2 regions of the Mesorhizobium sp. M0571 genome follow, and region 2 is predicted to be linked to the other one. Evidence: predicted binding sites of a transcription regulator. Region 2 holds the regulator's gene; the other holds the start of a gene.
What was found. Region 2 encodes PhoB, which activates phosphate uptake and scavenging genes when phosphate is short. Its sites were predicted from a motif close to TGTCATNNANCTGTCAT; they were not measured.
Positions count from the first base shown of each region.

Region 1: the regulator PhoB is predicted to act here: its motif matches at 6,796-6,812, upstream of NKI85_RS13255 (inorganic diphosphatase).

Region 1 covers NZ_JAMYQT010000009.1:72,831-88,335, reverse strand. Annotated here, with positions in the region: gene NKI85_RS13290 (tetratricopeptide repeat protein) at 1-478, opposite strand, end outside; gene NKI85_RS13285 (helix-turn-helix domain-containing protein) at 1,074-1,376, opposite strand; gene NKI85_RS13280 (universal stress protein) at 1,845-2,675, shown strand; gene NKI85_RS13275 (DedA family protein) at 2,917-3,444, opposite strand; gene NKI85_RS13270 (transglutaminase-like cysteine peptidase) at 3,675-4,295, shown strand; gene NKI85_RS13265 (hypothetical protein) at 4,376-4,681, opposite strand; gene NKI85_RS13260 (multicopper oxidase family protein) at 4,976-6,331, opposite strand; gene NKI85_RS13255 (inorganic diphosphatase) at 6,869-7,471, shown strand; gene NKI85_RS13250 (hypothetical protein) at 7,596-7,925, opposite strand; gene NKI85_RS13245 (hypothetical protein) at 8,196-8,762, opposite strand; gene tatB (Sec-independent protein translocase protein TatB) at 8,989-9,357, shown strand; gene NKI85_RS13235 (CDP-diacylglycerol diphosphatase) at 9,320-10,264, shown strand; gene NKI85_RS13230 (alkaline phosphatase) at 10,694-12,436, shown strand; gene NKI85_RS13225 (hypothetical protein) at 12,531-12,995, shown strand; gene NKI85_RS13220 (ABC transporter ATP-binding protein) at 13,002-13,709, shown strand; gene NKI85_RS13215 (ABC transporter permease) at 13,798-15,039, shown strand; partial or broken gene NKI85_RS13210 (undecaprenyl-diphosphate phosphatase) at 15,236-15,505, shown strand, end outside.
Region 2 covers NZ_JAMYQT010000001.1:401,447-416,951, reverse strand. Annotated here, with positions in the region: gene NKI85_RS02045 (CHASE domain-containing protein) at 1-516, opposite strand, end outside; gene NKI85_RS02040 (ATP-binding cassette domain-containing protein) at 639-1,439, opposite strand; gene NKI85_RS02035 (sugar ABC transporter permease) at 1,559-2,890, opposite strand; gene xylF (D-xylose ABC transporter substrate-binding protein) at 3,033-4,073, opposite strand; gene NKI85_RS02025 (ROK family protein) at 4,359-5,603, shown strand; gene phoB (phosphate regulon transcriptional regulator PhoB) at 5,613-6,302, opposite strand; gene phoU (phosphate signaling complex protein PhoU) at 6,319-7,026, opposite strand; gene pstB (phosphate ABC transporter ATP-binding protein PstB) at 7,059-7,862, opposite strand; gene pstA (phosphate ABC transporter permease PstA) at 7,859-8,710, opposite strand; gene pstC (phosphate ABC transporter permease subunit PstC) at 8,714-9,703, opposite strand; gene pstS (phosphate ABC transporter substrate-binding protein PstS) at 9,763-10,824, opposite strand; gene NKI85_RS01990 (hypothetical protein) at 11,483-11,836, shown strand; gene NKI85_RS01985 (DUF2865 domain-containing protein) at 11,928-12,923, opposite strand; gene NKI85_RS01980 (hypothetical protein) at 13,255-13,470, shown strand; gene tolA (cell envelope integrity protein TolA) at 13,617-14,021, opposite strand; gene NKI85_RS01970 (glutathione S-transferase family protein) at 14,372-15,238, opposite strand; gene NKI85_RS01965 (VOC family protein) at 15,266-15,505, opposite strand, start outside.

The DNA of each region.
Region 1 (15,505 bases), on a different contig from region 2:
GCCCGAGGCGCGCCGCCGCCTCCTGGGATTTCGGATCCCGCTGCAAGACAAGTGTCCAGCATTCGCGCGCGGCCGGGGCGTCGCCTGCCTGATCAAGGGTACGTGCTCGCTCGATGAGGATTTCCGCCTGCAATGATAGCTTGGCTGCGCGATCCAGCTGTTGCAACGCCGCTTCAAACCTGCCTTCGGCCCGGGCAATCCTGCATGCCAGAATCAAGGCAGGCACATTGTCCGGGCGAACGGCAAGGCTCGCTTCGATGCGCGCACGAGCCCCCGGCATGTCTGCCCTTGCGAACAGGACCGCCGCCAGAAGATGGCAAAGCGCTGGATCGCCCGGGTGCTGCCCCAGGCCCAATGCGCACAGATGCATCGCTTGGTCGTGATTACCGGAATTGAAAGCAGCCACCGCCCAGCGGATCAGATCGCCACTATCGCTTTGATTGTGCGCGTTGTTGCTCGGACACTCACTGGCAGTCATGTCCTCAAGCGCCCGATGTCGATTCCAATCATGTTTGGCGGGGCCGCTTGCCATGAATCGAGCAGAGTAGCCGATTTGGAGCCTCGCTTGTCATCACGCTTAACCGCTTCCAAAGGCAAGAAGGCTACAATCCGCCCCAACTGCTGCTCCCGTGCCCTTGGGCACACACGCTCTAGTGACGACCATTCTATGAGCGCGCTTGTAAATATTGGCTACTCGCAAGGGATGTCGATAGGCGTTCGTCAAATTCCAGCAAAAGCGGTCTCATGTTGACCAGCTTTTCCGGTGTAAATCTGGTCAGCGGTCCAGAAACAGCCAGCGCTCCGGCCAAGCCCTCGCTGCCTGAAAAAAACCGGTACGGCCATCGTCGCTGTTTCAGAATCGCCCTCCCCGAGCGATACAAACGGAATCTTCGCCATAAGAGCTATTCGCATTCTAGGCTTAGCAAGCACTTGGCCAGCTGCATGATGGTCAAGCGAAAGCACATCGCCCTCTCGGATTTGATCCCGGATCAAATGGCGACAGTCTGCACGAAACAGGCAAATGCTGCGATTTCCCTCCTTTCGAAAAAAACGATGCGCTTTCATTCGCCTGTTCAACAAGGCTCAAAAGGAGAGGCCGAACGAAGGCCTCTAAAACGACGACGGTAGAATGAGCCCAATATCATCGGCGTAGGGCCGGCAGCAAAGCGCTTGTCCGCCATGCGAACAATGTAGCCACTCCGGACAAGGGATTCCGTTAACCGAAGGATCGTGCTTTTGTAGAGGCCTGTTCTAGAAGAAATCTCGGCCAAGCTTAAACCTTCGTCGCGCTCTGTGAAGCACCCGAGGATCGAAAGCGCGCGATCGACAGCTTCAACCCCTCCCGCTCTTGTGTCTGCTTGGAGCCTGCCGGACATAATGTAGGGACCACAACACTGGCGCGTCGGTTGCGCCAGGCTGCGTTACAGCTTCGCTAGGCATCCAGGTTTGGCCGGTATCCGGATTCAGGAAGGATGATCGCAGAACGCGGATCCCCAGATGTCAAACCCCGATGGTCCCCGGCGCGGATCGTGAACAGCGGAGTTTCCGCCACATCCTCGGCTGCCGTTACTGTCAAAACAATGCTTGCGGGCGCCACTGCGCTCATGGCAACAAACGGGCTAATCTTTGTTGACATTTCTCGTCATCGATGCCTGCCATTATAGCCACGACCGTTCAGGACGGAATCGATGCGGCGCAAGATCGCCTTGGAATATCGAGGTAGGCGATAGCGAACCTCGGTCGTCTGAGTTTTTTGGCGGGCTGAAGTAGGAGGCTTGAGGTGTGTAACACGCGTTGGGCCATTGGTCGCTCGACAGCGGCCGAAATCATGGAGCTGAGGTTTGATGAATAAGATTGCCTTACTTCCTCTGGTGACGTATCCGGAAGCGAATTCCACCAAAATCGCATTAAACGCAATCGCGGTGGTCAAGCACATTGGCGCGGCGCTTCACGCATTAACGATCAATGTCGATATCCCGGGTATTTCCAACCCGGTGTCGAGATACTTGATCAACCTTCCCGAAATGATCCGGGAGACAGAAGCGACCAGCCGCAAGCACGGGCTCGATTTGCTGGAGGCATTGAAAGCTGAAGCGGCACGTGTCGGATCGTCCCTGACAACCGAGGAGATTGCTGTTCAGCCGGCATCTGTCAGCGATGTTGCGGCAGTGAAGTCACGCTATTTCGATTTTGCTTTGATTGGGTTGGAGCCAAATAACCAGACTGCGCGCATGACCGTTGACGCGGTTGTGTTTGGTTCGGGCCGACCGACCATAATTCTGCCGGAAAGCGCAAATGTTGGTGCAATCGATCATGTTATCATCGCTTGGGATGGGAGTCGCGTTGCGGCCCGGGCCGTTGCCGACGCGTATGAGTTTCTGCAATGTGCGGCAAAGATAACCGTACTGACGGTGACAATCGAAAAGCCGCTGCGCGATATTGGCGAAAGCCTTGCTTTAAGCCTGAGAATGCGTGGCCTTCCCGCTGAGGGAGTCTCAATCGATGCGGAAGATCGCCCCATTGGCGTTACGCTTCAGGAGCGCGCTGTCGGCATGGGCGCCGATCTGCTTGTCATGGGTGCGTACGGCCATTCCCGGATGAGAGATTTTGTCGTGGGTGGCGCAACCAAGGGCGTTCTGGGCGATCTGCGCCTGCCTGTCCTTTTGTCGCACTAGAAATCTGCAAATCTGGCCTCGAGTAGCGGCGGCAAGTTGGCTCCTACGGTTGCGCCAGCGGCGTCAAAGGAACCAGCTACGAGTTCAAGACGAAACCGTGCCTAATTCTCTTGAGTTGCGGATTGTTTCGCCTTCGAAATTCGAACTCGAACTGAACTGGGGAGCATACCCGTTCGCGCCGCCTACGATTGATTCCTGCCCTTGCCAGAGGCAGACAATGACGGTCCGCCTTTGGTGCCCATCAAATCCACGCCTGCAGCCATTTGAGGCCGAAGGCGCCGGGAGCCAGAATACCTGTGGCCCAGACGAAGGCTGAGGTGATGTTGGCAATCTGAAACGTCAAGGCGGGCATCTTACAGATGCCCGCCGCCAATGGCACGGATGCGCGCAAAGGACCGAAGAAGCGCCCAAAGAACACCCCGGCCACCCCCCATCGCTCGAACAACAGGTGACCGCGCGGAATGAGGTTTGGATAACGTGACAGGGGCCAATAGTGCGAAACCCCGTTTCCCAACCGCGTGCCGATCCAGAAGGACAGCCAGTCCCCCAATGCCGCCCCAATGGCGGCGGCAAGCCACAGGGGCCAGAATGCGATACCGCTTTCGCCGATGAGAAAACCGACACCGATCAGGATCACGGTTGCAGGCAACAACAGAGAGATGAACGCCAGCGATTCCCCAAAGGCCAGCACGAGCACCAGCGGAACACCCCATGCTTCATGCGTCCGGATAAACGCGATCGTCGCTTGCGTGACCTCATCGAGGCTCATTCATCACTTTCCAATTCGCACCAAGCGTGACCGACGGTTGACATCTCACCATATCGGTCCCTCTGGCAAAGACCTGCCGCGCAGGAAACGGAAATCGTGCAGACGTGTAGCGGCCGAGCAACGCACACGGCGCAAGTAACCATTCAGAAGGATCTTCCTCCCGCTCTGATTGACAGAACCCACGGGATCGACCTTAACTCATTCTTAACAAAGGTGGTTGGGCGGGTCGGATGAGTTCCTCACGAGTGCGGTTGTGCGTACGGTTGGGCGGCGGTGCGGTCGTTGCAATCATTGCGATAATATCCACGTGGTCGGCGGCGACGGCTTCACAGTCGATGCCGATCGGTGGCTTTACCTCGCAGCCGATCGGTCACTACGATTTCTGCAAATCCCATCGGGCCGAATGTGAGATCCGCTCACGCGACAATGGTCCGGAGCACATGACCGGAAAACTCTGGCGGCAGATTACGAGCGTTAACCTGACGGTCAACAACAACGTCAAGCCGATGAGCGATCTCGACCAGTACGGACAGGACGAATTCTGGGCTTATCCGGACAGTGGTTTCGGCGATTGCGAAGACTATGCGCTGGAAAAGCGTCGCCGTCTGATAAACAGCGGCATTCCTGTGTCGGATCTGCTGATGACGGTTGTTCGCAAGCCCGACGGCGAGGGTCATGCAGTGCTGACTGTTCGTACCGACACGGGCGACTTCATCCTCGACAACCTCACCGACACGGTGCGCCGCTGGGACCAGACCGGCTACCGCTTCCTGAAGAGGCAAGCCGGCACCGACACGGGGCGCTGGGTCTCCCTCGATGGCGACAACCCGCTGGTCAGCGCAATCAAGTGACGGTAGTGTAACAGTTCACCCCAAAGTTGACGCCTTGCCGAAAGAGATCTCTGTGGCTGATGCGCAGCCTGCTCTTCGTCTTAGGTCGGAGTGTTCGTCGTTGTTAAGGCTTTGTGTCCGGCTTCGCCTGATTGCTGCTCGCCCCCTTCGACGAGCACACTCAATGGCGCTGTCGCCTCCGGGCAGCCGCTCTGAATTTTTTTCCATGACGAAATGTTGAGAACCATGTCGCATTGCGCGAGTTCCGGTCCAGACGGCAATTGCAGACAGGCGAATTCACCGTGATGGAACGTCCGGCCGTTGGCGAGGCACTGACATTCTGCCCGCGCGGGCGTTGCAACAAGCGCCGCGAAAACCAGGATGCAAGAGGCATGGAACGTCCTCATGCGAAATCATAGCACGATCCGGAGCGGGCGCCAGATCGCCCAGCATGAGCTACAGCGCCGTGATGATGACGAACGCAATCGCGACCGCGGTGGCATGGGAACCGGCGTTGGCGAGCGAGCCCGGGAGGCCACTCAGCAGAGGCTCGATCAGATGCACAGATCAGCACCCGTCGCCGGCCGCTCCGGCGCCCGTGAGCAGTAGCGCCATTAGCGCGGCGAGAACTCGGACGCTCCGCCTCGCCCAATTTCGACCCTCTCACGCCCTCGGCAACGCAACCCTGGATGAGGACCGCGTCATTCCACACGCAAATAACCGGTCAGGCCGCTCTTCTGATGTTCAATGACGTGGCAATGGAATGCCCAATTACCCGGATTGTCAGCGACCAACGCCACTTCCATCACTTCTTGCGATTTAAGAAGGGCCGTATCTGTTACAAGCGACGCAATTTTGCGCTTGTCGGAGCGTAGCAGACGGAAAGACATACCGTGCAAATGGATCGGATGATCGTTCGGCGTTTCGTTGCGAAGGCGCAGAACATAGCTTTTGCCTCGTTTTAGAGCCGCGAGCGGATCAACTGGCCCCGGCGCGTCCCCTCGCCAGGCGACGCGGTTGATCGACCAGAAGGTGTAGCCGAGCGTGCCGCAAACACCCGGCGCCGGCGCATCACCATTGGGCGACCAGCCAAAGACGAAGTCCATTGTCTCGGGATCGGTAAGATCCGGCTCCGGTACGCGATTCGGCCGCAGCGGCTTGAGTTCGCCAAGCGTCCGCCCCGCGCTGGCGCCGATAGGCCGGAATCGGACGAGAACGCGAGGTCTCTTGGCTGTTCTGAGATTCAGGCTGACGATCTCGTCTTCGCCATCAGGCACGCGGAGGGCGATATCGGCGCGCTGGCCGGGCGCGATGACAATGCCCCGAGGCGCAACAGGCTGCGGCAGCGGGTTGGCATCAAGAGCGATCACTTTGGCCGTTCCGCCATCGAGGTCATAAGTGCCGATACGGGTGACATCCGTGACTGCCAAACGCAGGCGCACAAGGCTGCCCGCCGGCAGATCGTAAATCGGGGTGACTTCCCAATTTACTGTCGAGACCGTACCCAGCGTGCCGCCGCGCGCAGCGTTGCGTGCCTTGAACAATTCGATGAACTGGCCGTCTTCGCCGAGACGGAAGTCGCGTATATTGAGCGGCAAATCCTGGTCGAAACCGGCATCTTCGTCATCTTCGACAACAAGCATGCCTGTCAGACCGCGGGCCATCTGATCGAGCGTGTTGCAATGCGGATGATACCAATAGGTGCCGGTATCCGGCGGTGTCAGAGTGTAACGGAAGCTTTCGCCCGCCGCGATGGGACGCTGGGTGAGATAAGGCACGCCGTCCATGGCATTGGCGATGCGCAATCCATGCCAGTGCACACTCGTCGCTTCATCGAGATCATTGACCACGTCTATGGAAAACGGCCTACCTCGCAATAAACGCAGAGTGGGCGGCGGCCCGCCCGCACCGAAACTCATCATCCCTTTGGTGACGGTGCCGGGCAAAATCGACCGACTGATCGCTGAAACCGGCAAGGTCAGATCGGCTGCTACGGCCCTGCCGGCAATCAGCCCGCCTGCAGCGCCGACAGCTACTGCTGCCGTGCCGCCCAGCAAGAATCCCCTGCGCGACATTCCCGACATGAAGCAGCCCTTTCAGTGGAGTATAGCGGACGTGGTGTTGTTGTCTCTTCGTTCACGAATTTCGAACCCTGGCAATGATTCAAGGTCAAGGTGGCGTAGTCTCCGAAGGACTTCAACTGAAGTTGGAGTTTCACTTGCTTTTTGATGATTGCCACACAACGTCGCACTGAGCCGCGAGGCGTCTACGTGGCAGCTCTCGCCGAACGGCGTGTTGTGGGTGTAGCGTGCCCGATTGGCAGGAGTTACGACGCAAGCTATCCCCTTGCCGGAAATGGGCTCGCCTGAAATAGCACATTTGAAGCGGCCACCGTCTCTTAAACGCCCATAAACGCAAACGCCCATAGACGCTCATCACTCGTCAGCGCTCTATCTCGGCCCATTTCTGCTCGCCGCAGGATCGGTGCAAATACGGTCATCCAATTTCAATAACGGAACCCTGTAATGCTGCCGTCACATACGGTGGCTAGGCGGATGCAGGGCGCCCTGCCCGTCCAACCTTTGGAGACAACCATGCGCGCGTTGCCGACTGTCATGGCGCTTGCGGCCCTGCTGGGCACGCAGCCCGCTTTCGCCGAATTCGTCACAGCTTTCGATTTTCCGCAGCCGAAAGACACCAGCGAATTTTACACGGTTATCGAGATTCCGGCGGGAAGCTTCACCAAATATGAGATCGATGCCGAGACAGGCCATGTCGTCGTCGATCGATATCAGTCCATGCCGGTCGTCTATCCGGCCAACTATGGTTCCGTTACCAGTTCGTTGGGCGGCGACGGCGACCCGTTGGATGCGCTTGTCTTCACCCGGGAACCCGTTGTGCCCGGTGCTCTGATCAAAGTCCGCGCCATCGGCGTGCTCAACATGGTCGACGGCGGCGAAGCGGATGACAAGATCATCGCTGTGCCGGCTACGGATATCGATCCGCAATATGACGGGGTCAAGACCATCGATGATCTTCCGGCCATCGAACGACAGCGCATCGAGGCATTCTTTCGAGTTTACAAGCAGCTACCTGAAGGCCGCAAGGCCGTTGAGCTGAACGGCTTTGGTGGCGCCAACGTCGCCATCGACATGGTTGGCAAAGCCATTGAAAACTACCGGAACAAGAAGGACTGACAGGAAAGCAGAATCTCAACAGGAAGCTCATCCATAGGGCTGGTTCCTAGCGGTGTTGGAACACCGCTAGGGTATGCGTTGGGCTTGCGTCGCACTGTTGGATGCGCGCAAACTGCGCTTCGCTTTAGCTCCGGGCGTTTGCTGTTGATAAAGCCAAATCGTTGGCTTTATCTCCGCCTTCGCCTGGTTTCTGCTCGTCCCCTTTGACAGGCAAGCCAAACGGCGCCGTCGCCTCGGGGCATCCATCCTGAATTTTTTTCCATGGCGAAATATTGAGAACCATGTCGCACTGCGCGAGTTCAGGACCTGACGGCAATTGCAGACAAGCGATTTCGCCGTGATGGAAAATGTGGCCGTTGGCGAGGCACTGGCATTCGGCCCGCGCGGGCGTTGCAGCGAGCGCCGCGAAAACCAGAATGTAAGAGGCCGTGATCGTCCTCATGCGCAAGATCATAGCACGATCCGGAACTGTCGCTAGTGTGAACGCTTCACAAGTAACTCGGCGGAGAACTCGTACCGCGGGCGCTCACGATCCTCAATCGTCGTTCGCGTCGGTTTTTGCCCTGTTGTCCCTATTTTGTGGCCCGAATCAAAGGCACGGCCAAGCGACCAAAATGACCAGCAAATCCATCGGCATGCCGCGCCCAACGACACCTGCCAAACTGCCGGCATACATGACGAGCAGCGTTGTTCGAACCAACGGCCGCGATGATGCGCGACACGTTCATGTTGAGGGAATGCGCGGGTCCTGAACGAGATAGAGCCGCGCAGTCGGCGTGAAATCAGTCACCAGGAATGAGAACGAAACCGTGCTCAGCGGATCGACCTCGCCTTTCCGGAACAGAAGATGGTCATAAGGTTCGAATTCACGACTGAATTCGGCGAAACTATCGGACCGAATTGCATCCGTTTCGCGGCGCGCCTGGTCGAACGAAAGCCCGTCGCTGGAATCGCTTGGCTGGTTGAGAATCTCCTGCAACTCGAACTCGAATTCGACCCAGGCGTGACCGCTGTTGTTGAGGGCAACGATCCTTAGGGAAATGAACCCGGTGGCATAGTTGCCGGAGGCACCGAATGGCTGAACCGGCCGGATGGCGCGTATGGTGAGGGTTACCGGGCTTGCCGACTCGAGTTCCTCGGTGATCACGACGGGATCGGCCCTTGTTCCGGCTCCCGAAGCGGCAATGATCCGGAATCCGCCGAGTTCGTCGGAAAAGGAGTAGGCGCCTGCTTCAAATATTCTGGGCCCTGTGCCATCGGCTCCAGCGAGGAGTCCGCTTGCTGCGAGCACGGTTGCGAATATCCCTACCAGACGTGCGCCTGATATTCGGGTTGACGAGTGGTGCCACATGGCTCGTAGTATGAACGACATTCCCGCGGCCGCATACTGGAATGGCTCAGGCGAGAGGCTATGATGGTTGGATTTGGCGCCGTAGGTCGAGGCATTCAACCGGATCGGTCGCCGCAAACCGCGGAGAGGTTGTCGCTGCCGGCGATATGCGCGAGAGGACGTACCGATGTTCGGACTTGGCATGACCCACCTGTTGGTTATCTTCGTGGTGGCGCTGGTTGTTTTCGGCCCGGAGGAGCTTCCAAAAGTCATGCGATCGGCGGGGGCAATGATGAAGACATTCAATCGGATTGCGGGCGATTTTCGAAAGCAGTTTGACGACGCCGTACGTCAAGCCGACAAGGAACTCGACCTGCAGGAAACCCGCTCGATGCTTCAGAATGCGATGGAGGACGTGCCGCGAAGCGCTGACAAGGCCATAGTAGGGAAGGACAGCAATCTCGATCCGGCCGCTGAGCGGGGCGCAGAATCTGAACTGACGTCGGTCACGGCCAAGGATGCGAGGTTTAATGCCGAAACGTCATCAAACCAGTGATCGGGCAGAAGAGCAGTCGCCCATCGGAACCATCGCGAGGCTCCCAGCCGCTCCACCTTCACCGTTTCGGTTTCGCCGACTGCGCGCCGGGACTCAAAACCTCATCTCGGGCATTCCCCTCGCTGTAAAATCCCTTCACAGGTTACCATTGTTCCACCACTGCCGTGCTGCAGCCGTGCTCTGTTTGACAATCGCGTTGCTGACTGCGGCGGTCACCGACGTCGGCTCCGCTTCAGCGCATCGCAACGCGCTCTGGCAGGTTGTGCAGACCTGCGCTCTTGCCGCAGCGCATCTTGGCAGCGCTTTCCCCTGCGAGGAAGTGATCCTGCCCAGGCAGGGCGTGCCTGGATCAGCTCTCATTAAATCACCCCGATACCGGACCGAGTTTCTGTTGACGCCACTTACGGCTGTTGCCGGCCTTGAAAGCCCGTCTGTCCGTTGGCAGGGCAGTTCCCAACTCTGGAATCGGGCGTGGAAAGCACGAAGCAAGGTCTCGGCGAGCCTCGGACGTCACCTTCCACGAACGGCCATCGCCATGGCTGTGAATTCCAGGACTGAGCGATCCCAGGATCAGTTCCACATCCATATCGATTGCGTTGCGGTGTCGGTGGAAAAGAAACTTGTCCTGAAGGGGCCGAAGGTGGAAGGTCCGTGGCAGCTTCTCCCTTTGGCTCTGATGGGGAAACGCTATTGGATCAAGGCAGTCGACAAGCCGGATTTGGAAACGACCAACGTAGTCGGCATCATCGCTTCCGGCCTGCCGCAGGCCCGGCGCGCCATGCATCACGTAAATGTCGTCGTCGTTGGCGCCGAACTCGCCGGCGCAAGACCGGGATTTTACATCCTGACCAATTGGGAAAGCTCAGCGGCCGAGCGCCTTTTGGATCACGACTGCACCTCGCGTTGAGCGCCCACGAGGCAACGGGCGAAGCAATGGCCGCACCCGGACACTCGACGGAAGTCTCAAAGCAGTCTTCGCGGAATGGTATCCGGGCATGGCAAACGACAATCCAAGACCCGATCAGCGCAGCAAAGCTGCGTGACCGCCCCACAGTTCCTCATGCTCTCCTATCTGCAGGCCCGCACCGGCTAACGTCGGCTCTTCGACGATCCGATGAACAGACAGCCCGAGACGAGCTGCGCACCATGCGCCTCGAAACGCGCGAGATGGGTCGCGATTGTCACCGCTCGGACGCAATAATGACCGCTTGTTCGTGGTCTGTGACGTCGACACGTGGCAAATTCGTCGTTTTTGGTCGGCGCGCGTTTCCTGCCATGTCACATCCCTGACACGGACATCGCCGAACATTGTCCGTGAACCCACCCGGAGCCTGCCATGCACCGTCTTATCGCTGCACTCGCAATAACAACAAGCTTGAACACCGTTGCGGGGGCAGCGACGGTCTACCCGCTTGATCGGGCCACGATCCTGGCGCAGTCGCCTTTCGACGTGAAGGTCGAGTTCGACAAGGTCGTTAGCGCCGACCAAGTCACGGTTACGATCAACGGCCAGCCGGCGGAAACCGTGTTGGGCAAGAAATTCGAATTCATCGAGAAGGAAGAAGGTTTCGACGCTTCGGCGCTGTTGATCCGCGCAGCCAGCATTTCGCAGCCTGGTACCTACAAGCTGGAGGCGAAGGCCGGCGACGAAATGAAGTCGGTGAGCTGGCAGGTTTTCGGCACCCCGGCAACGCCCAAGGCCAAGAACGTCATCTTCTTCCTCGGCGACGGGCTTTCGGTCGCGCATCGCACCGGCGCCCGCATCATGTCGAAGGGCATGACGGAAGGCAAAGCCAACGGGCGCCTCAACATGGACGACCTCGATCACATGGCCTTCATAGGCACGTCCGCGACCAATGCGATCTCAACCGATAGCGCCAACACGATGTCGGCTTACATGACGGGCCACAAGACGGCTGTCAACGCGCTCGGCGTCTATGCGGATCGCACCAAGGCCAGCCTTGACGACCCCAGGGTCGAGACGATCGCAGAGGCGCTGCGGCGCACCGGCAACAAGTCGATCGGCGTTGTCTCAACCGCCGAGGTGGAAGACGCCACCCCTGCGGCGGTCGTCGCCCATACCCGCCTGCGCGCCGACAAGGCTGACATTGTCGGCATGTTCTTCGTCGTCAAGCCCGAAATCGTCCTTGGCGGCGGCTCCGCCTACTTCCTGCCGCAGAGCACGCCGGGCTCGAAGCGCAAGGACGACAAGGACTACATCGCAATGTTCAGGGATGCCGGTTACACATTGGCGACCGACAAGACCGAACTCGTGGCCGCCAAGGGAACCAACACCGGCAAGATCCTCGGCCTTTTCCACACCGGCAACATGGACACGACACTCGACCGTGAATTCCTCAAGAAGGGCAGCGTCGAGAAGTTCCCGAACCAGCCCGGCCTTGTCGAGATGACGCAGACCGCACTCGATCAGCTTTCCAAGGACGAGGACGGCTTCTTCCTCATGGTCGAAGCGGCGTCCGTCGACAAGATGTCGCATCCGATGGACTGGGAGCGGTCGCTGTTCGAGACCATCGAGTTCGACAAAGCCGTCGGCATCGGGATGGAGTTCGCCAAGACGCATCCGGACACGCTGATCGTCGCCACGGGCGATCACACGCACGGCGTGTCGATCATCGGTACCATCGACGACCAGAAACCGGGCGAGGAGATGCGCGACAAGGTCGGCGTCTATGCCGATGCGGGCTTCCCGAACTACACCGACGAGAACGGCGACGGTTATCCCGACAAGGTGGACGTCACGCGGCGACTGGCTATATTCGCCAGCAACTTTCCCGACTACTACGAAACCTTCCGTCCGAAGCTGGATGGTCCGTTCGAGCCGGCCGTGCAGAACGGGGCGAAGCAGTACATCGCCAACGAGAAGTACAAGGACGTTCCGGGTGCGGTCCTGCGCGTCGGCAATCTGCCGAAGACGGCCGACACGGCCGTCCACGCCGTTGACGATGTCGTGCTCCAGGCGACCGGCCCTGGCGCCGAGGAATTCAAGGGCTATATGGAAGAGAGCGACGTCTATCGCGTGCTTGCCGATGCCCTGGCTCTTGCGCCGGCAACGAACTGATGCACTTTAGCCGATCTGGCTTGATGGACCAAGTCGCGACATGGCTCCTGACGCTACGGCGCCTGGAGCAGAACGCCGGAAGCAAGTTTCGCTCATGAAACAGCGCCCGATCACCCGCCGCAAATTGGTGCTGCTTGGCTCGGCCGTCGCACTGGTCAAGATGACTGGCGCGAGTTCCGCTTCCACGGCAACGGCAACCCTTGGCTTCGATGAGCTCTATGGAAAGATCAGCGTTCTCGGGCTCAGCTTTTCGGACAAGGTGAAAGGGCTCGCGGAAGCGGAAGTCTCCATGCAAGGCTTCATGGCGCCGCCGCTCAAGGCCGAGGCGAATTTCTTCGTGCTCACGGAAATCCCGATGGCGCTTTGCCCGTTCTGTTCCTCCGACGCCGACTGGCCGGACAACATCGTGGTCATCTACCTCGACGAGGCGCAGACCTTCGAGCAGGCCAATGCCCCGATCGAGGTGAGCGGGCGGCTGGAGGTCGGTTCATGGACCGACCCGGAAACCGGCTTCGTCAGCCTCCTTCGCATCGTCGATGCGCATTTCCGCACGGCCTGACCGCAAATGCTCCGTTTGACGATCCGTGACCTTGAGATGTCGTTTCAGGGTCTTGGCAGGCCTGCGCTGGCTCTGTCCGCGCTGGAAATCGCGCCAACCGAAAAAGTTGCCGTTACCGGTCCGTCCGGGTGCGGGAAGACGACCTTCCTGAACGTCGTCACCGGGCTCGATCGCGTTCGGAACGGTTCGGTTCGATGGGGCGAGACCGATCTTTCCGGTCTTTCGGAAGCTGGTCGCGACCGTTGGCGCGCTATGCATGTCGGCCTTGTCATGCAGGAGATCCACCTGTTCCCCGGCCTCTCGGCGCTCGATAACGTGCTGTTGCCGAGCCGACTGTCGCGGCTCCGTTCGAATACCGACTTCAGAGCGGACGGCATGCAGTTGCTCGAACTGGTCGATATAGATCGTCCCGATCAGCCGGTCGAAACCATGTCTCGTGGACAGATGCAGCGGGTCGCGGTGGCTCGGGCATTGGTCGGGCGGCCGGCAATCATCGTGGCCGACGAACCGACAGCCAGTCTCGATGCCGATTCCGGGGCCTCTGTCGCGGATCTGTTACTGCGACTCTCCAACCAGGCGGGTGCGACGCTGATCGTGGCGAGCCACCAAAAACGCCTCATCGAAAGCCTCGATCGCGTGATCCATCTGGAGTCTGGCGCCGTCGTCAGCGACACCGGCAAGCCCGCGGCCACGCATGATGAGGCGTTTCTTTGACGTCCGCGCACGATCGGTCGCGAATCCCATCAGCCGAGGTAACCATACTGCCGGTTCTGCGGCCGCCCTCACGCGAAGGAAATGACCCTTGTTGCGGTTTGTCGCTGCGGACTTGAAGCGACACTGGATCGGCGTGGCTGCGGTGGCGCTGCTCATCGCGCTCGCGACCGCGCTCGGCGTCGCTGTCACGCTCGGCGAGCGGGCGCTTCGGTTGGGTAGCGCACATGCGGCGGGCGCCTTCGATCTGGTAGTCGGCGCGCCCGGCAGCGAGACCCAATTGCTGCTGTCCGCCGTGTTCCTGCAGGCAGCGCCCTTGACGCTCATGCCGGGCAATGTACTGGCGGGGCTGATCAGGGACGAACGTGTGGCCTGGGCGGCCCCCGTCGGGTTCGGTGATTTCGTCGAGGATTTCCCGATCGTCGGCACGACGCAAGCGCTGGTCGACGGACTGGGCGGCGTCTCCGAAGGACGCACGTTCGAGAAGCTCGGCGAAGCGCTTGTCGGAGCGTCCGTGGCGAAGAACATGGGAAGCCGCTTTCACCCGGCGCACGGCCAGGTCCGTCAGGCGACCGCAATGCACAATGATGTCACCTACGCGGTCGTGGGACGGCTGAGGCCGACCGGTACCGCCTGGGACCGAGCCGTCATCGTTCCGATCGAAGCGGTCTGGCACATTCATGAACGCGATCGGGCGGGAACAGGATCGCCGCTCCTGCAGGCTGCCGCCCAAGGGGCCGCAGAGACAAGCGAGTTCGACCAGCCGATCCATCCGGAGGCCGTCCTCGATCCATCCACACCCGGCCTGCCAGCCATCGTGGTCAAACCGCGTACGGTCGCTGACGCCTATAAGCTGCGACAGGCGCACCGCAACGATCGGACCGTCGCGATCTTCCCGGGCGAGGTGCTGACGAGGCTCTACGGGACGCTCGGCGATGCGCGACGCGTGCTTTCCTTGGTGGCCGGCGGAGCGCAGGCGCTTGTCGCCGCCGCGATCCTGCTTGTCGTGGTCCTTCACGTCATGCAGCGGCGCCGGCAGATTGGTGCCTTGCGCGCGTTCGGGGCGCCGCGCGCGGTGGTGTTTGAAATCGTCTGGCTGGAGACGTTCGCAATCATCGCAGCAGGGGTGCTTCTCGGCTTCGGGCTGGGCTACACGGCCGCCAGGACGGGTGCGCACCTCTTGAGCGGAGCCAGCGGCTTTACATTGCCCGTCGAGTTCCGCAGCGAGGACTGGCAGTCCGCCCTTGTGTTATTGGCTATCACGGGTCTGATCGCTCTGGTGCCGTCGATGCTTGCATACCGGCAATCGCCGGCGCAGGCACTCAGAAACTGAACCGATTTGTGCTCATCAAAAATTCTCACCGCAGCCCGAATTAGGAAACTGCTCGTCCTTGCAAACGGTTTCGTCAAAAGCCAACAAAACCTATGCCCAATGCTCTATCGCCGTTGACACCCAAGACAGTCGTCGGTTCAGGTTGCCGGAAGATCGTGAGATCGTGACGGACGCAAAGGAAGTGCAATTGGCTGAAATCGGGTGGAGCGAGGCGGCGATCCTAGGAGTGGTTCAAGGACTGACGGAATTTCTTCCGATCTGCTCAAGCGCGCATTTGCGGATCGTTGGTGAATTCCTGCCACCGGCCGGCGATCCCGGCGCCGCATTTACCGCCATTACGCAGATCGGGACCGAGATCGCGGCCCTGATCTATTTCCGCCATGACATCATCTGCATCATCGCCACATGGCTGCGTTCCCTGGCCGGCCGCCGTGAACGGCTGGACCCGGATGCCCGCATGGGATGG
Region 2 (15,505 bases):
CTGGTCGTCGGCCAACGCTTTTTCGATCGCCTCGCGCCGCACCGGCTGGGTGAACATGTCGTAGCCGATGCTGGATTTGTTGGACGGATCCAGCGGCTCGAACAGCACGATGGGCGTACGCCAGGGCAAGTTCGTGTCGGGATAGATCGCATGGCTTGCGCCGTGGTCGTGCAGGATGTCGCGCTCGACCGCCGCGTCGTTTTCAGTTTTCGCCAGGCGGAGGAAGCCGATGCCGCGCAGGCCGGCGAAATTATTGTCGATGTCGAGTGCGTTGAAGAAAGCCTTGAACTCGCCTTGCGAGATACCGCCATTGCGCGCATCGAACAGCGCCTGGGTCGAGCGCAGCAGCGACAGGTCCAGGTCGATGCGGCTTTCGATCCGGTTGAGCGCGTCGTCTGCCGTCGCCTCGAATTTTATGCGGGCCGCTTCCTGGGTGGCAAAATAGGCAAAACCCGCCATCGTCAGGCTGATCAGCGCGACGGCGATGAAAGCGACGGTCGGAAAGAGCTTTTTCAATTGCTGATACGGGCCATGGAAGGTTCTTTATGGGCAAGTCCCGGCGTCAACACAATGGCGAGGCCAAAGCATGGTGACGACTGGCACATTACGCCGCATTTGATTAGCCGGCTAATTCTTGTTCAAGCGGCGATCTTCAGGGCCCCCGGGCCCGGTATGGCGCCGGGCGGGCATTTGCCGAGAATGATCATGCCGAGCACCTCGTCCTGGGTGACGTCGGTTGTGCGCGCCGTGCCGACAACCCGACCGTTCTTCATGACGCAGACGCGGTCGGCAAGCTCGAACACGTCGTGAATGTCGTGGCTGATCAGGAAGATGCCGATGCCGTCGGCCTTGAGCTGCTTGACCAGTTCGCCGACCTGCGCAGTTTCTTGCGGCCCCAGTGCCGCCGTCGGCTCGTCCATGATCAGGATGCGGGCGTTGAACAGGATGGCGCGGGCGATCGCAACCGACTGCCGCTGGCCGCCCGAAAGCCTTATTACCGGCTCCTTGAAGCGTTGGAAACGCGGATTGAGCCTGCCCATCACCTTGCGCGCCTCGGCCTCCATGGCGACGTCGTCGAGCGTACCCCAGCCGGTCATCAGCTCGCGGCCGAGAAACAGGTTGGCGGCCGCGTCGACATTGTCGGCCAGCGCCAGCGTCTGGTAGATCGTCTCGATGCCGTACTTTTTGGCGTCGCGCGGGTTGGAGATCGAAGCCTCCTCGCCGTTGACGAAAATCTGGCCCGCATCGCGCTTGTAGGCGCCAGACAAGATTTTTATCAACGTCGATTTGCCGGCACCGTTATGGCCGAGCAAAGCCATCACCTCGCCCGGGAAAAGATCGACCGAGGCATCGTCGACGGCGCGAATGCCGCCGAAGGCGATGGAAATGTTGCGCATCTCGATCAGCGGCGTGCCCGTGGGAGCGGTCTTGTCTGCCATGCTCGTTCCTCCTCCCTATAGATCTTGCTTGAGCATGATCTTGTCCGAACCGAAGGTCAGCGGCAGCAAAAACCGGTTTCCACTTTTCGCTGACGCGGATCTTCGGTTCGGGATCATGCTCAGACCCGTTTGCGATAGACGGTATCGAGCCACACCGCGACCACCAGCACGGCGCCGACAACGATGCTCTGCAGCGGCGAATCGATGCCGAGCAGCACCATGCCGGATTGCAGCGACTGCATCAGAAGCGCGCCGAGCATGGCGCCGAGCACCGTGCCGGAGCCGCCGGCGAGCGACGTGCCGCCGATCACGGCCGCCGCGATGACCAGGAGCTCGTCCAGGGTCCCCAGCGCATTGGTCGACGCGTTGAGGCGGGCCGATGCGATCGCCGCACTGATCGCGGCCAGCACGCCCATGATCATGAACACCTTCATGGTCACCCAGCGTGTGTTGATGCCGGCGAGATTGGCAGCCTCCGGATTGCCGCCGATGGCGAAGACATAGCGGCCGAAACGGGTGCGCCTGGTGATGAAGGTCATGACAATGCCCGCGGCCACGGCCATCAGCACCGGTATGGCGATGCCGTGGGCGATGAACAACCCGCCCTCGGGAATGGTGATGCCGTTCTGCTGGGCATATTGGCGTACGATGCCGACCGGCCAAGGATAGGAATTGGCGATCCAGACGGCGCCAAGGATGGCGGCGCAGGCTATCACGCCGAGCAAGGTTTCCGCCCAGACAGGGCGCAGCGGGAACTTGAACCGCTTGCGCTGCGAGCGGCCGTTGAAGAGCACGAAGGCAACGGCCGCGCAGGCGACGACACCGACGATCCAGCTCCAGGTGGCGCCGATCGAGCCGCGTGGTCCGCCGCCCATCAGCTGGAAGGTCCTGTCCAGCGGCGCAACGGTGCGCCCGCTGGTAATCAGCCATGCCATGCCGCGCCAGATCAGCAATCCGCCGAGCGTCACGATGAAGGCAGGAACCTCGAGATAGGCGATGATGAAACCCTGAAACGCTCCGATAGCCAGGCCGAGCACCAGGCCGGCGGCCAGTGCAATGACCCACAGCCAGGGGCTGCCAAGCTGAAACCCCATGACGCGGACGAGGAATTCGGCCTGCGCCACGCCCATCACCATGCCGATCACGCCTTCCACCGAACCGACGGAAAGATCGATGTTGCGCATCACGATGACCAGCACCATGCCTGTCGCCATGATCGCCACCGAGGAGGTCTGCACGGAAAGGTTCCAGAGATTGCGCGGCGTCAGGAAGAGCCCGCCTGACAATATGTGGATCCCGACCCAGATGACCAGCAGCGCGCCGACCATGCCGAGCATGCGCGTGTCGAGTTCGGTTGCCTTGAGAAATCGGGCAACGACGCCGAGCTCGGATTCACGCGCCCGGTCTGCGGTCGAGCTGTCGACCGGCGTGTTGGAAGTCGTGTCGGTCATGATGTTTCTCCCGCCGGGTTGCCGTCTGCCGCGGATGCCGGAAGCAGCCTAGAAGTTATCCGCCGGAAGCGGAAAAACAATTCTTCTTGAAAAAACGCCGCGGCGAGCAGCCGCGGCGTTCGGACTTCTCGGAAACGTCGGATCAGTTGCAGACCGGAACAGTGCCCGCCGCCACGCCGGCGCAGACTTCTTCTTTCTTGATCCAGCCGGCGTCGATGACGACGTTGAGGTTGTCCTTGGTGATGGCGACCGGGGTCAGGAACAGCGACTTGACGGTGTTGCCGCCGGGCGTGGTGAAATCCTTAACGCCCGCAACGTCGGTCATCTGCTTGCCGTCGGCCAGTTGCGAGGCGATCTCGGCGGCGTTCTTGCCGAGCTCGCGCGCGTCCTTCCACACCGACACGGTCTGTGTGCCGAGCGCGATGCGGTTCAGCGCGGCGTGGTCGCCGTCCTGGCCCGAGACCGGAACGGATCCGGCCAGCCCTTGCGCCGTCAGCGCGGCGACGACGCCGCCGGCGGTGCCGTCATTGGCGGCGACTACGGCATCGACCTTGTTGTCGTTCGCGGTCAGGAACTGTTCCATGTTCTTCTGGGCGTTGGCCGGCAGCCAGCCGTCGGTATAGGCCTCGCCGACATTCTTGATCTTGCCGCTGTCGATGGCGTCCTTCAGCACTTCCATCGAACCGGCAAACAGGAAATCGGCATTCGGATCGGCGCCCGAGCCCTTGATGAAGACGTAGTTGCCTTCCGGCTTCACCTTGAACACTTCGCGGGCCTGCATGCGGCCGACCTCCTTGTTGTCGAAGGTCAGGTAAAAGACGTCTTTGTTCTCGATCAGCCGGTCGTAGCCGACGACCGGAATACCTTCGTCCAGCGCCTTCTGCACAGCCGGCCCGATCGCCGAGGCGTCCTGCGCCAGGATGATCAGTGCGTTGGCACCCTGCGAGATCAGGCTCTCGACGTCGGTGAGCTGCTTGCCCGGGTTGGACTGTGCATCGGCGGAAATATACTTGTCGCCGGCGGCCTCGATGGCGGCCTTCATTGCGGCTTCGTCGGTCTTCCAGCGCTCCTCCTGGAAATTCGACCACGAAACGCCGATGACCTTGTCCTTAGCCTGCGCCACCGACGCGAGCGTCAGCGTCATGGCGACACCCGCCAGAATGGCGGTCGTGAATTTCTTCATCATATCCTCCCTGCGCCGCGTACGGCGTGACCAATTGGCCCAAAGACCAGCTAGAGGCGTTAATTTTTTCGAGCCTCGAAAAAATACTGACCCGATCTCCGGCTGCTGTCAACATCGATTCTGATGGATTTTGATGACTCTCCGAGTTTTTTCGAGTGTCGGAATAAACGATGACAGCGCCGCCGGCATCTGACACTATTTGCCTGTATCTGACACTATTTGTCGGACATTACCGACGGCTTCCGGTTCATGAGCGGCCGCGGCAACCGGGAGGAAAGCAAAACGATGTCGGTCGGAATCCGCCATGACGATTTGCGCCGGCGCAACCGGGCGATGGTGATCTCGGCGGTGCGCCGGGCCAGCCAGCCGTCGCGTACGGAGATCGCTGCAACCACCGGCCTCAGCCATTCGACCATATCGGCGATCTCCTCCGACCTGATACGGGAAGGCATCCTCGCCGAGAGCAAGGCAAACGAGCCCGTTTCGTTGAAACGCGGTCGTCCGCAGGTCGGCCTCGCCCTCAACCCGGAAGCGGCGGCGGTGCTGACCGTGGTGTTGTCGCTGAATTTCCTGTCGGCCGCCATCATCGACTATGCGGGACAGGTGGTCGTCGAGGAACAGCGCCGGCTGGACACGCTGACCATGCCGCGCGACGAGCTGATCCGCGAATGCATGGCCATCGTCCGGCGCCGGCTGGAAGATCCAGACCTTGACGTCCGCAGTGTCGCCCGCATCGCCCTGGCGATTCAGGGAATTACCGACTCCCCTGCACGCGCCATGCTGTGGTCGCCGATCACGCCGCAGACGGACATCGCCTTTGCCGACATGCTGGAAGACGAATTCGGCATCCCGGCCACGGTGGAGAACGATTGCAATATGATGGCGGTGGCTTTGCGCTGGCGCGATCCGGATCGCTATCGCGACGACTTCATCGCCATCCTGCTTTCGCACGGCATCGGCATGGGGCTGGTGCTGAAGGGCGAGCTGTTCACCGGCACGCATTCCTCGGGCGGCGAGTTTGGCCACATGATCCATCGTCCAGGCGGCGCGCTCTGCCGTTGCGGGCGGCGCGGCTGCATCGAGGCCTATGCAGGCAATTACGCCATCTGGCGCAACGCTACGGGGATGAGCGAAGACAGCAAACCGGTCGCCGACGTCAGCGACGCCGACATGCGCGCGTTGGCGGCCCGGGCCCGCGAGAAGGATGGGCCGGAACGCGAGGCCTACCGCAGGGCCGGCGAAGCGCTGGGTTTCGGTCTCGGCTCGTTGTTCGCGCTGATCGATCCAGCACCGGTCGCGATGGTCGGCGTCAGTGCCGCCGCCTTCGATCTGATCGAGCCGGCCTTGCGCAAGGCCATCGCCCAGACCGCCGGTGGCCAGCATTCGAGCTCGATCTCCTTCGACACCGAGCCGAACGAATTGCCGCTGATCCGCGAAGGCTGCGCGATGCGGGCGTTAAGCTTCGTCGACCAGGAGATTTTCGCGCCGGGCGCGCAAATGAGGCCCGGCATCAGAAAGAACGTAGCCTGACCAGGCAGGTCAATCTTCCCTGATCGCATAGCCGGCACCGCGGATGGTGCGGATGACATCCGGCATGCGGCCGTTATTGACGGCTTTGCGCAGCCGCCCGACATGCACGTCGACGGTGCGTTCGTCGATGTAGATCGTCTCGCCCCAGACATTATCGAGCAACTGGCTGCGCGAGAAGACGCGGCCGGGATGCCGCATCATGAATTCGAGCAGCCGGAATTCGGTCGGCCCGAGCCGGATTTCGCTCTTCTTGCGATAGACCCTGTGCGATTCGCGATCGAGCACGATGTCGCCGACCTTCAGCACGCTGGACAGCACTTCCGGCTTGGCGCGGCGCAGCAGCGCCTTGACCCTGGCCATGAATTCCGGTGTCGAAAACGGTTTGACCAGATAGTCGTCGGCGCCGGTCGAAAGACCGCGCACCCGGTCGCTCTCCTCGCCGCGCGCGGTCAGCATGATGATCGGCAGCCGCTCGGTTTCGGGGCGCACCCGCAACCGTCGGCAGAGCTCGATGCCGGAAACCGCTGGTATCATCCAGTCGAGCACCAGAAGATCGGGCACATTCTCCTGCAAACGGATCTCGGCTTCGTCGCCGCGTGTCACCACCTCGACCTGGTAGCCTTCGGATTCGAGATTGTAGCGGAGCAGCACACCCAACGGCTCCTCGTCCTCCACCACCATTATGCGTGGTGCGATCATCGGCTGGGCACCCCCATCATGTCACCGGTGCGGACATTGTCGTTTCGTCCTGCTTCGGACGATTGACAGGCAATTGCTCGCCGGTCAGCACATAATACGCATTTTCGGCGATGTTGGTGACATGGTCGCCGATCCGCTCCAGATTCTTGGCGCAGAACAGCAGATGCGTGCAAGCGGTGATGTTGCGCGGGTCTTCCATCATGTACGTCAACAGCTCGCGGAACACGGACGTGTATTTGACGTCGATGCGCTCGTCGGCGGCGCGTAGCTTGGCCAGCGCGGCCGCATCGCCGGCAGCATACTCCTCGATGACGCCCTGCACCTGGATGAGCACCAGCTGCGCCATCGCATCGATGGAATGCGATAGGTCGCGCGGCGTGACGCTGAGGCCGACCGCACTCACACGCTTGGCGATATTCTTGGCAAGGTCGCCGATGCGTTCGAGGTCGCCGGCCATGCGGATCGCCCCGACGACATGGCGCAGATCGTGGGCCATCGGCTGGCGCTTGGCGATCAGGGTGATGGCGCGGTCGTCCAGTTCGCGTTGACGCGCATCCATGATGGCGTCGTCCGAAACAACGCGCTGCGCCAGCGCATTGTCGGAATTCAACAGGGCCTTGGTCGCCCCGCCGACCATCGAACCGGCGAGGTCGGCCATGTCGCGGATCAGCTTGCTGATCTGCTCGAGATCCTCGTCGAAAGACGCGACTGTATGTTCGGCCATGATATTGTCCTCGTCTGCGTGATCGGCACCGCTCAGCCGAAGCGGCCGGTGATGTAGTCCTGCGTGCGCTTCTCGCGGGGCGACGTGAAGATCTTCTCGGTCCGGTCGAACTCGACCAGCTCACCCAGATACATGAAGGCAGTCTGGCGCGACACGCGCGCCGCCTGCTGCATGTTGTGAGTGACGATGACGATCGTGTAGTCGGCTTGCAATTCGTCGATCAGTTCCTCGATCTTGGCGGTCGACAGCGGGTCGAGGGCCGAGGCCGGTTCGTCGAGCAGAATGACTTCCGGCTTCACTGCCACGGTGCGGGCAATGCAGAGCCGCTGCTGCTGGCCGCCGGAGAGGCTCAAGCCGCTGGCGTTGAGCTTGTCCCTGACCTCGCCCCAAAGCGCGGCACGCTTCAACGCCTGTTCGACGCGGCCGTCCATCTCGGACTTGCCGAGATTCTCGTAGAGCCTGACGCCGAAGGCGATGTTCTCGTAGATCGACATGGGGAACGGCGTCGGCTTCTGGAACACCATGCCGATCTTGGTCCTGAGCAGGTTGAGATCCTGCGACCGGTCGAGAATGTTCTTGCCGTCGAGCAGGACCTGGCCCTCGGCTGTCTGTTTCGGGTAGAGCTCGTAGATGCGGTTGAAGACGCGCAGCAGCGTCGACTTCCCGCAGCCCGAAGGCCCGATGAAGGCCGTGACACTGCGCTCGGGCAGCGACAGGCTGATGTCCTTCAGCGCCTTGCTCTGGCCGTAGTAGAAGTTGAGGTTCTTGACCTCGATCTTCGTCTTCTCGGCGACCGTTTCGGTCATCGTCATGTCCGGGGACAACATCTGTGTCATCTGTCCTCTCTGCGTCCGGTAAGGCTGCGGGCGAGGATGCTCAAGCCCAGAACCGTCAGGGTGATTATGAGTGCGCCGGTCCACGCCAGCTGCTGCCATTCCTCGTAAGGGCTGAGAGCGAACTGGAAGATGGTCACCGGCAGGCTGGCCATCGGCGCGTTGATATTGCTGCTCCAGAACTGGTTGTTGAGCGCGGTGAAGAGCAGCGGCGCCGTCTCGCCGGAAATGCGTGCTATCGACAGCAATATGCCGGTGACGATGCCGGACAATGCGGCGCGGTAGGCGACCGAACGGATCACCACCCAGCGCGGCGCGCCGATCGCGGCGCCGGCTTCACGCAACGCGTTCGGCACCAGGTTGAGCATGTCTTCAGTAGTGCGCACGACCACCGGAATGACCAGGATGGCAAGCGCAACGGCGCCGGCAATCGCCGAGAAATGCCCCATTGGCCGCACCATCAATTCATAGACGAACAAGCCGATGATGATCGACGGCGCCGACAACAGGATGTCGTTGATGAAGCGGACGACGGTGGTGATGCGCGAAAAGCGTCCATACTCGGCCATGTAGGTGCCGGCCAGAACGCCGATTGGCGTGCCAACGATAACGGCGATGACCGTCATGACCAGGCTGCCGGCGATGGCGTTGAGCAGGCCGCCAGCTTCGCCCGGTGGTGGCGTCATCTCGGTGAAGACCGCGAGCGAAAGCCCGGCTGTGCCCTTATAGACCAACGCGCCGAGAATGAGCGCCAGCCAGGCAAGCCCGATGCCGGCGGCGACGACGCAAAGCGTCATCATCACCGAATTCCTGGCTTTGCGGCGGCTGTGGAGCGATGAGGATGTCGACATCGGTCAGGCTCCCGTACGGGCGTCGATCCGCATCAGCATATAGCGGGCGGCGGCAAGGATCAGGAAGGTGATGACAAACAGGATCAGGCCGAGCGAAACCAGCGAAGAGGTGTAGAGGTCGCCGTCGGCCTCGGTGAATTCGTTGGCGATGGTCGCCGAGATGGTCGTGCCCGGAGCGAACAGGGAGGCGCTGATGCGGTGGGCGTTGCCGATAACGAAGGTCACCGCCATGGTTTCGCCGAGCGCGCGGCCGAGGCCAAGCATGACGCCGCCCATGATGCCGATGCGGGTATAGGGAATGACCACGCGCCGGGTCACTTCCCATGTCGTGCAGCCGATGCCATAGGCCGATTCCTTCAACACCGCCGGCACCGTATCGAAGACGTCCTTGGTGATCGAGGTGATGAAGGGCAGCACCATGATGGCAAGGATCAGCGCGGAGGTCAGAAGGCCGATGCCGTAGGGAGGGCCGGCGAAAAGGCTGGATAGTCCCGGCACACCATGGAAGAGGTTGATGACGAAGGGCTGTATCGTCGTCTGCAGGAACGGCGCGAACACGAACAGGCCCCAGATGCCATAGATGATCGAGGGAATGCCGGCCAAGAGCTCGACCGCTATGCCGATGGGGCGCCTCAGCGGACGCGGGCAGAGTTCGGTGAGAAAGACCGCAATGCCGATGCCGATCGGCACCGCGATCAGGATGGCGATGGCCGCCGTGACGATGGTGCCGTAGATCGGCGCCAGCGCGCCAAATTTTTCCGTGACCGGATTCCAGCTTTCGGTCGTCAGGAAAGAGAAGCCGAAGGCCGACAGCGCCTGCCACGAGCCGGCAAACAGCGACATCGCGACACCGCCGAGGATGACCAGCACAAGAATTGCAGAAGCGCGGGTGAGTCCGCGGAATATGGCATCTGTGAGCGCGAAGCGCCGCACCGTAGCTTCCCTGGCCCGGGCTGCTGCAGATGATGGCATGGCATCGGAAGCGATGGTCATTGGGTCCTCGCGATTGAAGGCAACAGGGAGGGCGCCGTCGACGCCCTCCCTGGAGGAGATTACATAGCCGAGTAGAGCGGCTTGCCGTCGCTGCCGACGACTTCCTTGGCCCACATGGCCTTGACGCTCTCGACCACCTTGTCAGGCATCGGAACGTAGTCCAGCTCGCCGGCCATCTCATCGCCCTTGTCATATGCCCAGGCGAAGAATTTGAGCGCTTCGCCGGTGGTCGCGGCATCGTCCGGCTTTTTGTACAGGAGGATCCACGTCGCCGCCGTCATCGGCCAGGACTCGGCGCCCGACTGGTTGGCGAGGATCACGCCATAGCCTGGCTTCGAGCTCCAGTCGGCGTTGGCTGCGGCCGCCGAGAACGCCACTGCGGTCGGCTCAACCTTCTTGCCGTCCTTGTTGATCAGATCGGTGTAGGTGAGCTTGTTCTGCTTGGCGTAGGCGTATTCGACATAACCGATCGCGCCGCCGGTCTGGGAGACGTTGTTGGCAACGCCCTCATTGCCCTTGGCGCCGATACCGACGGGCCATTCCACTGCCTTGTCGACGCCGACCTTGTCCTTCCAGTCCGCACTGACGTCGCCAAGATAGTATGTGAAGTTGAACGTGGTGCCCGAACCGTCGGAACGGTGAACGACCGCGATCGCCTGCGAAGGCAGCTTGACGTCGGGATTGAGCTTCTTGATCGCCTCGTCGTCCCACTGCGTGATCTTGCCGAGGAAGATGTCGGCCAGCGTCGCTCCGTCGAAAACCAGCTCGCCCGGCTTGACGCCTTCCAGATTGACGACGGGAACGATGCCGCCCATCACCATCGGAAACTGGGCCAGTCCGGACGATTCAAGCTCGTCGCCGCTGAGCGGCGCATCCGAAGCGCCGAAGGTAACCGTCTTGGCTTTGATCTGCTTGATGCCGCCGCCGGAACCGATCGACTGGTAGTTAAGGCCAATGCCGGTGTCTTTCTTGTAGGTGTCGGCCCACTTCGCATAGATCGGGTAGGGGAAGGTGGCGCCGGCGCCGGAGATGTCCGCGGCGAGCGCGGCGGACAGGGTGAGGGTGGTCGTCGCCGCAGCCATTGCAATCGCAACGGCCGCCGAGCGGATGAAATGTCTCATGTGGCCTGCTCCTGTTCGGAATATGGTCTCTCGGCGCCATTCCTCCGGCGCCCGCTGAGGCCAATAGCCCCCGATTATTACAGTCGCATGACAGTTTCATGTCGCTCCGGTAACGTTGTCCAGCCGGGGTAAGAAGGAGCGGCCGCGGGCTTTGTCGGAATGGCCGCGGTTTGCCGCTGGAATCAGCAGCTTGCGTGAATTCCGGCCAACATTATCCCCTCGGAGATCGCAGCAATCGGCCTCGAAAAGAAAAACCGGGCGAGAGCGCGTTGCATGCAGCCAGAAGGTGTCATGGCCGCGCCATCGCCGAAACAGGTCCGTTGGGGTAAATCTGACCCTGTTTCTTGCCGGCGGTCGCTGCTCCCGCCCGTAACTGGAGGAGCGGAACTTCGAATATCCTATTGTCGCGACTGAGCGCGGCATTGGTATGGTGCGATCGCACCATGGCCTTACGCTGGAAGCGTTGACGAATCGCAAGGTTTAACTCGCCTCGCGCTGGATCTCGCCATCCGCGCCCGACCCGGTGCTCGATCTTTCGAGCAGAGCCTTCGACTGGAAGTGCGACGATTTCTACTTCACCGTACCTACTCCCTCTGCACTATTCCGCCGGTTGTCGGTTAGGCCGAAGCGGCGTTATAAGCTTGCAGGGGTGTTGCTGATGTCTCGACGGATTCCGCCTGTCTTCCTGTGCCTGGTGCTGCTTTTGGGAAGCGGCTGCGCGCGCAGCTATGATGGTACCGTGATCATTCCCAAGCCGCTCGACGTTCGCCGTTTCTGGGACCGGCCTTCTTCGCAGGCGCAAGCCGATCAGTCGCAGTTGGAGACCGACGTCTTTCCCGTGGCGCCGCAATCGCCGAAAAGGCCGGCGGTGCGCAGGAGCGCAGCTTCCGTTGCAGCGCCACGGAGGGGGGTCGCCAACAACCCGCCCATGCTGTCGTCGGAGCCGGCAAAGCCGCTCACCTGCAGGAATGTCAGCGAACCCGGCAAACGGGCCCGTATGGTCTGCGAATAACCAACCGGCCGTCCGTCGATGCGTGGGGCTTTACGCCTTGAAGCGGCTATCCGGCCACCCGTTCGCCGTCTCGGAACATCGCCCGCCTTGGTCAGTCCGCCGGGAAAAAGGCCGGCCCGACCACTCTCACCGGCCGCGCGCTAATCGCTCTTTCGACCGACTGATGCTGGGCAGCCCCTTGCACCTCGGCAACCGGCGTTTTTGCCTCTGCGAGAGCGGCACCGGCAGTTTCGATCCCGGATTCAGGAATTTCCGCGACGATGCCAAAATCCGGCTTTGCCGTCGGCAACGGAATGAGGGCGTTGGTCATGTTGGCCGGTGTCACGGTTCGTGCCCTGAGTTCGGCGACGCGCTGGTAATAGCGCTTGACGTCGCAGGCCTTGAAGTTCGCGTCGTCGCGGTAGCTGAAGGCTGTCGCAAGCTCCACATAGGGCCTTTGGGTCTCGAGCGCGATCATCTCTTCAGTTTCGCGGGTGGCATCGCTCAGCGTATAGAGTTCGATGCCGGCATCGTCGCAGATGTAGCGGCACTGATCGACCGTTTCCTTCAGATCGTCGTTCTTGGCGAACTGCGATTTTGGCGCGGGGAAGAAATATCCGTCCGACAAGCGAACGCAAAACAGCATCCGATTGCCACCCATTGTTGCGCCTGCGGACTGGGGTTTGGGTGCTGTGCGCGGCTGTGCCTGCCGTTGGTCTTGCGGCGCTTGCTGCTGCTTCTTGGCAGCGGGTGCGGCGCAGCCCAGCGCGACGAACCTGGCCTTCAGGCCGGACGTGTCCCTTCCCGAATTCGACAGTCTGGCGATCTGCCGTTGCACCTCCGCCTTGCTGCTGACCAGGTCGGCGCAGGGATTGAAGAAGAACCCGGCCGTTTTCGCCGTGCATCGACGCTGTCTCTCCAGCCTTTGAATCGCGGCGAGTTGACGGCGCAGTTGGGCAAGCTCGGGGCTGGTCCCGCCGCTGCGCCCCGCCGAAAGCAATTGGCTCTTGATGGCGCCGCAGCTATCCGCGTAGGAGGAGGACGTGCCGAGCGCAACGGCTATTGCCGCCACCAGCATCAGAATCGTGAGAGGCCAGAGGCGTGTCATTGGAGCGACCATTGTGCTTGTTGCGCCGAGAACAGGATTTCTTTGTCGACTATGAATAAGAACTAGCTAAATCAGTTTTATCTAATTGAAGAGGGCCACATCGCCGCCAGAGACTTTGGTTCTAGTGTATTATATCTACTCGCGTAAATTCAATATTACATTTTTATTTCAAGATTGAGACGAACCGGCAACAACGCCGCGACTGCCGCCACGGCGAAGTTTGAAGCGCCCGGCGGATTCCGCACCACGATCAATCCGGCGTTACCGGCCGCCCCCTGCTGAAACCTTAGTCCCAAGTTCGACGTTGAGCGGTCAAAGGAGGAGACCGCAAATGTCGATCCACTTCACTGTCTCGGAGCTGACCAAAAATCTGTTCCATTCACTTGGGCTGGACCGTGAGCGCGCACCGAGGCCACTTGACCACGAGCAAAGGCTTTTGCTGGAGTGCTATCTCGCCGGCCAGATTCCGGAATCGGCCTGGAGCGACTATGTCTTCGAAATGCCGGAACTAGCACGACATGTCGAGGCCAGACGAAGCCGCCACTAGAGCATGATCCCGAACCGAAGGTCCGCGTCAGCGAAAAGTGGAATCCGGTTTTCGGAAAAGATCATGCTCAAACAAACAGCTATTCTAGAGCTCCATCCCGAATCTATCGCGGCTCTGAGATCCCTCGAACGCATCTGGCCCGCTCTTCAAGGCGAAGTCTGCACTCGCGGTGCAGGCTGTTTTTGTTTGGGCGAGTTGAATTGCAGAGTGAACACCTTGCCCGGGATGCCTTGAGCCAGCGCTGGTGAAAAGCTCAACGGCAGGCAATGTTCCACGGCTGCGGTCGCCGCGTCGACAAAAGCTTGCCGCGCCTTCTCGTCGCCGGCAACGCGGATGGCGGTCGGCTTGGGCCGGCCGATCAATGTACCATTGCGCCTGAAGCTGAAGCTCAGGGTGACGGTGGAATTCCCGGCATTCGCCGGCGGTGTCCAGCACGCCTGGATGGCAGCCCCGACCTCGGGCATGGTGTTGAGCGTCGCTGCGTTCGATTGACTGGTTGCGTCCACCAGCATGGCGCCTGCAATCACAATCATTCCAGCAATGCTTTTCATGGCAGGGCCTCTGTCCTTGAACCGCCCTCGAGGACGGGACTAACTTCGATGGTAGGGCCAACATCGGCGATGACAAGATGGCGACGCGGTTCATCAGCCATGCAGGCGTCGTGAAGCGCCGTCAGGCGCAACTTCGGCAGGGGCTGGAACAAGCAAAAGGCCGGCGCGCAGCCGACCTTTGCTTCCCATCCGCGCCAGTACATCCGTGGTCGCGGGCTGGAGGTGGATTCAGTAGAAGGGGTTTAGGTTAACGAAACCTTAAGCTCCCCACATCGTGCAAACAGGGGAGATTAAAAAAAGTTCATTACCGGCTCCTGCAGACGTGCGGACGACCGCTATTGGCATGTGCCTCAGGCGTTGGCCTGCGACCTCACATAGGCGATATAGCCGCGCACGTCGCCGGCCGGCTCCGCATAGGCCTTGCCGAGCTTCTTCTCGATCGCCGCCATATAGTCTTTTGCCCATTGGGGCAGCGCGTAGTCGATGACGGCCAGGAATTCGAGCGTCGCCGCCAGGCGGATGTCGGCGATCGACGGGTTCTTGCCGCCGATGAACGGCTTGCCGTTCCTGAAGAAGCTGTGGAAGACCTCCAGCGGCTCGGCAATTGCGGCCGCCGCGGCTTTCTGGGCTTCCGATTTCCTGTCGGGGTGGGCATCGCTGTGGCCAACCTCGCCGGCATATTGCGGAAAATTCAGTGCAGGATAGGTGGCGCGCGCCACATAGGGGTAGAGCGTGCCGATCAGGTAGAACATGGCGCTGTCGATCATTGCCCGCTTGGCGGGCGCCTTAGGATATAAGTTCTCCAGCCCGTGCTTGTTGGCGAGGTACTGCATGATGGCGCAGCTTTCCCACAGGACACCTCTCGGCAGACCCTTGTCCTCGATCATCGGCGTCAGATGGGCCGGGTTCCGCCCCATATATTCGGGCGAGCGCGTTTGGCCCCATACGTCGGTCTCGGAATGGTCGAGCCCGGCGGCGCGTGCAAACACCCGAACGCTCATATTGTTGACGCTCGGCTTCAGCATGCTGAGCGTGAGCGCGGGCTTTTTCGCCGGTTTCGCCTTGGCCTTCGGCGCCAGCTTCTTGGCGGAGACCTTGGCCGCCGGCTTTGCCACTTTCGCCGCTGACTTGGCGGCGGCTTTGGCCGCAGGTTTCGCTCGGGGCGTGGCTGTCTTGGCCACGGGCTTCTTCGCGCTCTTCGTTGCTGTCTTTGCCATTATATCCTCCCTTTGTTTGGCGTGCCGTCAGTACGGATTTTTCGGTGCGCGATCCTCCGACAAGGTCGCGCGGGAGCGCTCGACGAGCGCCTGGATCGCATCGGCAAGGTGCACTTCGGCGATGTTGTAATCGCCGCGCGCGACGCGGACCTTGTGCGCCTGCATCAGAACGTCGGCATGGGTGAAGCCCGCCGGCGGCTCGAAACGGTAGGAGGCGAGTTCGATCAGCAGGCCGAGCGGATCCTCGAAGTAGATCGAGTCCATAAA